Regions from separate parts of the Parabacteroides sp. CAG:2 genome, predicted to be linked through region 1. Evidence: riboswitches for the same ligand, from Rfam matches in the RefSeq annotation. Region 1 holds a riboswitch; each other region holds the start of a gene.

Region 1 (3,286 bases):
TTTCCACGCATGGTTCCATGCTAGTTTCCAATTGGCATTATGGAATGAGGTTCCGTTGATCGGGGTATAGAGCATATAATTCGGGTCGGCCGGATCATCCGTGTATTGCGCTTTGGCATCCGTATAGCTATAGCCTCCACCAATAGCCAAGGAAGCTAGGATTTGATAGGTTAGCGATATATCTCCCCCGAAGGAACGGGCTTTTGATAAGTTCTTGTGTTGCATGCTGGATTCGATCTCATCCAGTCGGTCTTCGGCGCTTGTCGGGATCTCGGTCAAGGCGATCATGTTCTTGATACGGTTGTAGAATCCTGTTACCGTGATCTGCAGGTTCGACGCATGATATTCTACGCTCGCCGAATAATAATTGGACTTTTGCGGTTTTAAATCCTTATTACCATAATAATGTTTCCACGGGCCGCCGCCGATCTGCGTGATATAATCATCGTGCAACTCCTTTAAGGTAGGAGCCTTAAATCCATTTGAGTATGTGGCTCGGATATTGAAGTCGCCTAGTTTGTACATGGCGGAGACTTTAGGGGTAAACGTAGCCCCGAACTCTTGGTGCACGACGAAGCGCCCACCTACCGTCACATTCAACCGATCTGTCGGGTTCCATTCGTCTTGTACATAAGCGGAAGCCGTAAATACGGAGGCTTTCCCGTTCTCGATACGCCGGGGAGATTTCAAATGATCGTATTGATATTCGAGTCCGGCGCTTAGGATATTGTTTTCCCCGAGGTGGAATACGCTTTTGGCTTGTCCTAGGAAACGTTGTTGAGAGGTTTCCAGAATATGTTCCCCCGGATAACGGGTAATACGTAAACCCGTCTCCGGATCGAAGAAGTTCGTGACATCTTTATGATGGTAATTATAGAAATAACTATAGTTACCATAAGTTAGGTCTACCGAAAGAAAATTCAGTCCTCCCAATGTGTATTTAGCTCCTCCGGCCACATCGAAGTTCCGGTAGAATTGATCATAGGTATAATACTTGAATGCGCCGTGCGGACGATAATTCCATTTCTGGTAAAAAGAGCCATCGGCCGAGAGGCTCAGCCGGTCGTTCACTTTGTAGGTTAAGTTCTCCCTTAGCGTAAAGTTCGTGGATCGGTTTACGGTTCGTGTCACGGTTCCATCCATTACCTCGTGATGGTCCCATTCTTGGGTCGTATTTCGCCAGCCGTCCGTATGGGTCGTACTAAGTGAGGTGGTGGAATTCACTCTCTTATGCCCAAAGCCGATTTGTACGCTTTCCAATATATCTCCATATGATCCGACACGAGTCGTATTCGATAGGCTCACTTTATCCCGGTTCTTTTTCGTGATAATATTGATAACACCGGCGATAGCGTCCGAGCCATACAGGGAAGAGGCGGCACCTTTTACGATCTCGATACGTTCGATATTGGCGGGGTTGATAATACTCAAGTCGTTTTGTCCGCCGGTATCTCCGTTGATCCGTTTGCCATTGATAAGGATCAATATGTAATCGTTGCCTAATCCGTTCATCTGGATGCCACTACCCATGTCGCTCGGATTAAAGGTGATGGAAGCGTTCAGCCCTTCCAGAATATCTTGCATACTGCGTCCTTGGTAACTGTCAAGGGCTTTGCCGGTGATTACCTCTGTTTGCACAGGGGCGTCTTTCAGATAGTGTTCGGTACCCGTACCGGTGACCACGACCTCGTTCAATAGCACGGAAAGTTCCTTCGGATCTTTCAATATGCTTTGGGCGCATACGGATTGTACGCACAAAGCTAAAATAGCAGATGCTAAAAGCCTCATATAGTGTTTTATTGGTTCACGAAATAAAACAACAAGCTTCTATTGATAATGTCTCAAAAAATAAACTGAATTGTTTTTTGTATGACACGTGCTCTTATCCTGAAAGCTTGATGTTATTGTAAGACTTTAGCAGGTATTCTGGCTCTCCTCTGGTTAGAAACCTTCCCATTCCAACTTAGGAACAGTGGTTTTTGAACTTCTAACCAACTTCATGAGGATTACAGCTGCAGGAACAGCTCCGGATTCACACCGGATTCCCTCTCACCAAACTATGTGATAGTTTGATTACTAAAATCGGAGGCAAAGATATGAATGTTTTCTAATATTTAGAAAATATATATGAAAAAGTTTTTTTGTAAGGTATGATATGTCTGTCCACTTCTATTAAGGAGAAAGAATATTTACATCATAAAGAAGATATCGGTAAATGTAATAGGCTGACAATTCGTAAGTAATACTGTTTGTCGAATCTTACTTCAAGCCTCTCGATTGATAGATCCTTTCCTTGGCCTCATTTATTTTCTGAAACTTCTCGTTGGCGGCCTTGCGGATGTCTTCTCCCAAACTGGCTACTTTGTCCGGATGATGCTTGACGGCCATCCGGCGATAGGCGGCACGGACTTCCTCGTCCGTGGCGGTCGGTTCTATCTCTAGCACCTTGTAGGCATCGTCCAAGGAACTTCCTTTTAGGTTCAACATGGATTCAACTTCTCTATCAGACATTCCCATCGCCATCGCTACCTCTTTCAAGGCATTGATCTCGGCTGCGCACACATTCCCGTCACTCTTAGCGATCTCGGCGAGGAACGCAAGCAATTGCAGCCGCTCCTCATAACTTAGGTTGTATGCGATCTGGGTTCCGCATTCCCGGATGGTATTCTTGAATCCCATGTTGTTCTCCTGATCCATGCGTTTAGCTTGGTCGAAAAGCTTTAGCAATATCTCCTCACCTTGGCTTACGGCGATCTCGCCGAAGTTTCTCCGAAGGAATTGACGGACGTATTCCATCTCGCTATGCATGATCTTCCCGTCGGCACGGATGATATAGGATGCCATAACCAACATGGAGAAAAGGAAACTGTTACGTTCCCCGGCGTATGGGTCTCTTCGTGTATATTGATCATCGTAATTGGTGCCGCCACCGAAAGACTGCCCCGTCATATTTGCCCCTTCCTCGAAGAAAGAGCCTAATATAATGCCGGCTAGAGCGCCTAGCGGTCCGAACGCCATAAATCCCAAGACGCCACCTATCCATTTCCCGATACCCATATTCCTGTTTATCTTATTTGTTGATTACCGATATGCAATATTCGTAAAAAAACGGGAGATATGCAAATGTAAAAGGCGGGTGCGTGAAGCATACCCGCCTTACGGTTATTTGGAGAGTTGGATCTTGAATGTTTTCTCATTTATCCGGATGAGATACGTTCCGAAGGGCAATCCCTCGTAGCCCTGTAAGCCTATTCGCTTTTGGTAGCGTACAATCTTTTCATTGAGC
Region 2 (3,286 bases), on a different contig from region 1:
CGCAAGACCTCATGGATCAAACGGACGTATATCTCGGTCTTACCACTGGAAGTCACGCCATGAAGCAGGCAGACCTCCTTCGTCTTGAAAGTCTCATGGATCTCTCCATAGGCTTTCTCTTGCGCCGGACTGAGCGGATTCGGCTCTTGCAAGCGGCAGACGGATACTTGCAAACGACCCACCTCTTTCTCGTAACTCTCCAAGATACCCCGTTTCAGCAGACCCTCCAATACCGCAGAGGTATAACCACTGCGTTCCAATAGCTCTTTCTTGGAAAGCTCCTTCGATAAAGCGGGATTCAAGGTATGGCTTAAATCCAAGAAGCTGACCAGCAGAAGCTCTTGCTTCTTCGCTCGTTTCAAATCCTCGAACACCGCCTGTAATTTCGTCTCATCCCGGTAAGCCTCGGCCAAACGGATAAACGCCTGTGTCTTGGGAACGAATCCTCGCTTTAGCTCCTCGCTCACCTCAACCGCCCCTTTCACCATCAAGGAAGAGACGATCGGGACAACATTTCGAAGACCGGTCTTCTTCTCCAACTCCGAGATCGTCAATTTCAAAACCCCGCTAAAAGCATCCAGTACCGCTTGCTCGTTCGGGCGCAAGGGGGCGGTGGCCTCGAAATCCTCATTATAAGTAACCGCCGTCTCGCTTTCCAACTTTAAGCCGGAAGGCAAGGCCGCCTTATACACGTCGCCCAGCTTACATATATAATAAGAAGATATCCATTTCCAGAAACGGAGTTGCGGACGGCGGAGCACCGGCGTGGCATCCAGCAAAGCGTAGATCTCCTTCGTCTCAAAATCGGATACCGGTTCCCGGTCGTGTACCTCCATGACGATGGCCGTATAATATCGTTTCTTCCCGAAATGCACGATCACCCGGCAACCGGGAGTCACGGCGCTTTTCAGATCTTCGGGTATCCGATAGGTATAGCTATTCTCCAAAGGAAGGGGAAGTATGACGTCCGCGTATTTCATTCAAACAGGTGTTTCATTACGAGCCCAAAAATAACAAAAAAGGCCGGACTTCTAAAGCCCAGCCTCTCTCATTTTATTTTCACCTATTTAGAACAAGATCGCTGCCGTGATAGACCATCCACGGTTCTTTCCGGCACCGTCGGAGAGGTTCACCTTCTCAATACTATAGTTATCAGTCAGTCCCAGACCATAATTGAAACCCACCTGCAAGTGACTGATCAGTTCCACGCCGGCACCGAAGTTAAGACCTGCGCTGAAATTCTTCGCCTTCACCTGATCCGCTACGGAACCCGGGATATCCCAAAACTTATCACCGCCTACACGGAAACCGATATACGGACCGGCTGCCAGATACGCCTTGACGATCGGTAAGCCGAATTTCCATTTCAAGTTGACCGGAACATCGATATAATCCGTCTTCATCGAAGTCTTCACCCCGCCAGCCGAGGTCGTTTCCAAACCCTTTTGCGAATACAACACTGCCGCATCGATCCCGACACCCACCAACGGTAAGGTCGTCTCGATCATCGGACCCACTTGGAAGCCGGTGACGTTATCCGCTTTCAACACGTCCGAGTTGAAATGAACAGACGATATATTCACACCTCCCTTGATACCGAATTTAAGCTGAGCGTTCGCCGGAAGCGCCATCAACGCTAGCAAGGCAACCATAACAAGTCCCACAATTTTCTTCATATTCATACTTCTTTTGTTAATTACTCGTTGCAAATAAACGCACTTTTCTAATAATAAACAAATATTCTCTATAGAGTGTTCACGGAATACCCCAGTCCTTTAAACGCAAAGAAAGCATGCATCTTACACACGGAGCTCATCCCGTCGGTCAGATTCATGCTTCTTTCCCTAATTATTATGGCAAAATAATTATCCGAAACCATGAGACGACTTGATAAGAAAACCTTGGATAAAGAATAGTAAAAACCGGATACGGTTCTTGCGTTCTCTTCCGGCCTTTCCTCGAAGCCGTCGAAAATATACACGCCTTGCAGGTCTTCTGACTTACTTCCGGTCTTAAGCGCCTTCCCATTCACTTGAATGAACAGTGGCAACAGTATTGCTCAACCCGTTTATGAAGCTTACAGCAGCGGGACTGTCCGGGATTCTCACCCGATTCCCTTTTAATCCCTATCCGGCGATTGCCGAAAGGGAACAAAGCATGTAGCAAAGATACATAAAGTTTTGATGTAGCCTAACACTTTCCACAAAAAATATCCTTATATTCCCGGTTCCTGATATAGCATAAAGCCGCCCCGATAGCCGTGCGATACTCGGCATACTCCGGTATCTTGAAATGGACATCGCACATCTCCTCCAGACGGGGGAAAATATCCGGGCATTGTGGCAAGCGAGTCAAGTTACCGATCAATACGATATTCTTGATATCGCCATTTAACGAGGCGAAAACAGCTCCTTGCCCGATGGTCTGCAAGACCATATGAACGATACCGAGAGCGATATCCTCAACCTTAGCGTTCGCGTCCGCTTTTCCGAAAATAGAGGCTGTCACGTCCAGCGGCAGGCCGGGTAGCGGATGTGGCGTAATATCCCGGATATGCAAGTCGATATCATTCAGGGAACCATGCTCAGCCAAAGACGCTATTTGGTGAAAGTCATGCGTTTTCAATAATAGCTTAGACAAGCCGAGGATGGTTCCGCCACCGATACCCAATCCCCCGATATGCTCGACCGTGGAGCCTTGTACCTTGACAAAAGAGGTACCCGTTCCCATGCTGACCACCAACAGGCTATCCAGTCCCGTATTATACTGCGCCCCTAGCCCATTTGCGAGGAACTCATCCGTCTTCGCGGTTGGTAAGCCATATAAAGGTTGATCGATATAGGCGCTACCTACACCCGTCAAGATCACTTTCTCTATATTCGAGAGCGAGATGTTATTATCATAAATATATTTACCGAAGGCCCCGAATAAAGAGGTTACCGGATCGGTAGCTTTCACGAACATCGGGTTCTTGATCTTCTTATCCTCCACGCCGACGATCTTGGTCGTGCTACCTCCCACATCTATACCTATAACGATTCCCATGATTCTTTCCCTTTTTAATTGAATAATCGCTACAAAAGTACATAAACCCGCATATAATACTAAAAAAGGCCGGACAAAATCAATTGTCCAGCCTCTCTTTATTTAAAAACCGTAAGGTCTAAACTCCATTTATTCGCCTAACAAGATCTCAAGGATCTGGCAAGCTGCCTTCGATACGGAAGTACCCGGGCCAAAGATAGCGGCAACGCCAGCCTTATACAAGAAATCATAGTCTTGAGCC
Region 3 (3,286 bases), on a different contig from region 1:
TAAGAGACTAATAACATTAGCAATATAATATGTAAATTTAAGGTTATGTCAACAGTAAGATTTAGTCAGGTTACATTTGCTACTAAATCGTGGGTAGCAGAAGCATGGGAAAAGATGGTAGTGGAATTGTTTAGCGGTCGTGTCGTAGCGGAAGTCAAACAATTGGATGAAGTATGTGAATCAAAGTGGGAAGTAGAATTGAAGAAGCTTCAAAACGAGGTTCATTCTTTATGTCATCATGCGATCCATCAATTGCTCCCGATAGCCGGCTCTTATCAACAGGCGTTACTGGATGACGTTGCCCAAGCCTATACGGTATACGCTCCGGAAGAAGCAGAGTCTATCTTCAACCGGGGAAACCAAGCGATCGAGGATATCAAAGGACATGTATCGGGTATTCGCTACAACGCTTGTAAAATGCGTGAGGCGAACCGTAAAGTAAGCGAGTTGGAAGATATGCACGCAAAAGCGGTCATGTACCATAATTCAGTGAAACCTTATATGGATACACTTCGTTTCCATATCGATCAGCTTAAGCATATATTGCATGTAGCGTAATAAGATGGGCTGTCCGGGTTTGGTTACTCTCCGGGCAGCCTTCTTCTTTTAGCGAGGTTGGATAATCAGTAGGGAGAAATAGGGGAAATCCTTGGAATGTATAGTGGCGATATCAGTAGTATAATATTCTTTTCTTGTTCCTACATTCTCGAAATAATGAAAAACCGCCTTATCCGCATACTGCCGGATACAAGTATGAATAGCCTCTTGGCAACCCGGTAATTTCATGATGACGATGATCATTCCATTTTCTATTTTTGCCGAAAGTTCATCGAACGACGCAGTCCCGGGGATTACGTTAATTTGCTCCTCTTGTTTTACGATATGTATCCCGGCCAAGGCACCTGCCGCTATAAATGCCGGAATTCCTGCGATTCGATCTACCGGGATTCCTGTTTCCTCGAATTTATCGTATACATATTGTATAGATGAATAAAAACCAGCGTCTCCCTCGGCGACGATCACGATTTGTTTCCCTTTCAAATATTCAGCTTGGGCATCCAGAAACAATTCGTTATAAGCGTTTAACGCATCTGTCCGTTCCTTACTCATTGGCAAAATAAACGGATGGATCAAGGATTCGTCTACCTCAATAGCTTTCAATATATCCGTCGCCCGAGATATGATTCCATGCTTGCCTTGTGTAGCAGGACAATAGATAATATCAGCCTTTTGTAATGTTTTAAGCCCTTTCAGCGTAATTAATTCCGGATCACCGGGACCTAATGAGACGAAGTGAATAGGATGATTCATGTGTATCTGTTTTTATTTGAAACGCAAAAGTCCTTAAAATTGTGGATGTATACAAATATTCTTACTACTTTTGTCACTGTAACAGGCTCCGCTTATCTCTTTTTCCGGGAGGCGGATTAAAAGGGAACCGGGTGAGAATCCCGGACAGACCACGCTGCTGTGAACTTTTAAACATTCGGACAATACCTTGGCCACTGGTTTTGTAATCGGGAAGGCGTCCTGAATGGAAGTAAGTCAGAAGACCTGCCGGTTCATAAATAAATGTTGCTGTCCCGTGGAGCAGGACGAGAGTAACTGTCAATGATCAACTGTCAATTAAACAAGGATTATGAATAAGTTTATAGCGGGTGGATGCTTGCTTTTATCGGTATTGACTTTATCATGTACTTCAGGTATCCGTGAAAAAGGAGAAATAGGGAAGACGGCTTCCGTAGAGCAATCTGCGTTCTCGCAAGAGCAGGTTAAGCCTTTATACGCCCAAGGATTCAAGCTTACCTATGCGGATCAATATCTCTTGGCTGATATCCAAGATCCTCAAAATGAGGAAAGCACCACGTTTCATTATGCGTTCGTGAAAAGAGGTGCGAAACCCACGGGGATTCCCGCTGATTATACGGTGATAGAGCTTCCTATCCGAAGCGTTATCTGTATGACTTCCCTGCAATTATCGAACTTTATTAAATTGGGTGCCTTGGATAGGGTCGTTGGGATTACCAGTACACGGCATTTGTTCAATAAAGAGATGAACGAACGCCTGAAAGAAGGTAAAACCGCTAAGATCGGTATCGAGGGGAATTTCGATAACGAGGTTATCATGAGCATGAATCCTGATTTGATCCTTGTATCGCCATTCAAGCGGGGAGGCTATGAGACGCTGAAAGACGTGGGTATTCCCTTGATTCCCCATTTGGGTTATAAGGAGACTACGCCATTGGGACAGGCCGAGTGGATCAAGTTCGTAGGCTTGCTGTTGGGGATAGAGAAAGATGGCAATGAGCGTTTCGCCACCATCGAGAAGAGGTATAATGAATTAAAGGAACTTACGGCGGATGGTAAGGTTAAAAAACGTCCGATCGTTTTTAGTGGCGAGTTACGGGGTGGAAACTGGTATGCCGTAGGAGGAAAGAGCTTCTTAGCGCAACTTTTCAAGGATGCCGGCGCTGATTATTTCTTGAAAGATGATGAGCGATCCGGTGGTGTTACATTAGACTTCGAGACGGTCTATAACCAAGCGGACGACGCTGATTATTGGCGTATCGTGAATAGTTTCCCGGGAACGTTCAGCTATGAGGCATTGAAAGAGCAAGATCCTCGTTATGAGGATTTCCGTGCGTTCCGGGAGAAAGGAATTATCTATTGTAATATGAAGAACACGCCGTTTTATGAGAGTATGCCGACAGAACCGGAGATCGTCCTAGCGGATTTGCTTCATATCTTTCATCCGGATTTATTACCGGATCATGAGTCGGTCTATTATTCTCGACTTAAATAAGGAACACTGATGAGACATTCAAATACCCTATGGATGCTGGCGATTGTCACGGCTATTTTTGTTCTAATCTTTTTGAATTTGGTGTTGGGGTCAGTCTCTATTCCTCTTCAATCGGTTTGGCATATTATCTGGAATTTAGGAAATGAGCCTATTACATGGCAGAATATTATCTGGAAATCCCGACTACCACAGGCATTGACAGCGTTGGTAGCGGGAGCTGGCTTATCCATCAGCGGCTTACAGATGCAAACCGTTTTCCGTAATCCATTGGCCGGACCTTCGGTCTTAGGTATCAGTTCGGGAGCGAGCATGGGTGTCGCTTTCGTGGTGTTGTTAAGCGGTAGTTTAGGGGGCGTTGCCTTGAGTAAACTTGGTTTTATGGGGGAGATCGCCTTATCGATAGCGGCCGTGATCGGTTCCTTATCCGTGATGGCGCTGATCGTGTATGTTTCCCAAAAGGTAAAAGGAAATGTCACGTTGTTG

The links. Region 1 has a riboswitch for cobalamin ahead of QVP94_RS00060 (TonB-dependent receptor plug domain-containing protein). Riboswitches for the same ligand answer to the same signal wherever they lie in the genome.
Region 2: another riboswitch for cobalamin. It lies ahead of QVP94_RS00660 (porin family protein); the one in region 1 lies ahead of QVP94_RS00060 (TonB-dependent receptor plug domain-containing protein).
Region 3: another riboswitch for cobalamin. It lies ahead of QVP94_RS11960 (ABC transporter substrate-binding protein); the one in region 1 lies ahead of QVP94_RS00060 (TonB-dependent receptor plug domain-containing protein).

The regions. Positions count from the first base shown of each region.
Region 1 covers NZ_FR885248.1:17,099-20,384, forward strand. Annotated here, with positions in the region: gene QVP94_RS00060 (TonB-dependent receptor plug domain-containing protein) at 1-1,788, opposite strand, end outside; cobalamin riboswitch at 1,900-2,096, opposite strand; gene QVP94_RS00065 (DnaJ domain-containing protein) at 2,260-3,057, opposite strand.
Region 2 covers NZ_FR885254.1:3,495-6,780, forward strand. Annotated here, with positions in the region: gene priA (replication restart helicase PriA) at 1-980, opposite strand, end outside; gene QVP94_RS00660 (porin family protein) at 1,068-1,676, opposite strand; cobalamin riboswitch at 1,969-2,171, opposite strand; gene coaW (type II pantothenate kinase) at 2,191-3,045, opposite strand; gene scpA (methylmalonyl-CoA mutase) at 3,175-3,286, opposite strand, start outside.
Region 3 covers NZ_FR885305.1:137,213-140,498, reverse strand. Annotated here, with positions in the region: gene QVP94_RS11970 (hypothetical protein) at 46-558, shown strand; gene QVP94_RS11965 (precorrin-2 C(20)-methyltransferase) at 607-1,311, opposite strand; cobalamin riboswitch at 1,378-1,576, shown strand; gene QVP94_RS11960 (ABC transporter substrate-binding protein) at 1,640-2,803, shown strand; gene QVP94_RS11955 (iron chelate uptake ABC transporter family permease subunit) at 2,813-3,286, shown strand, end outside.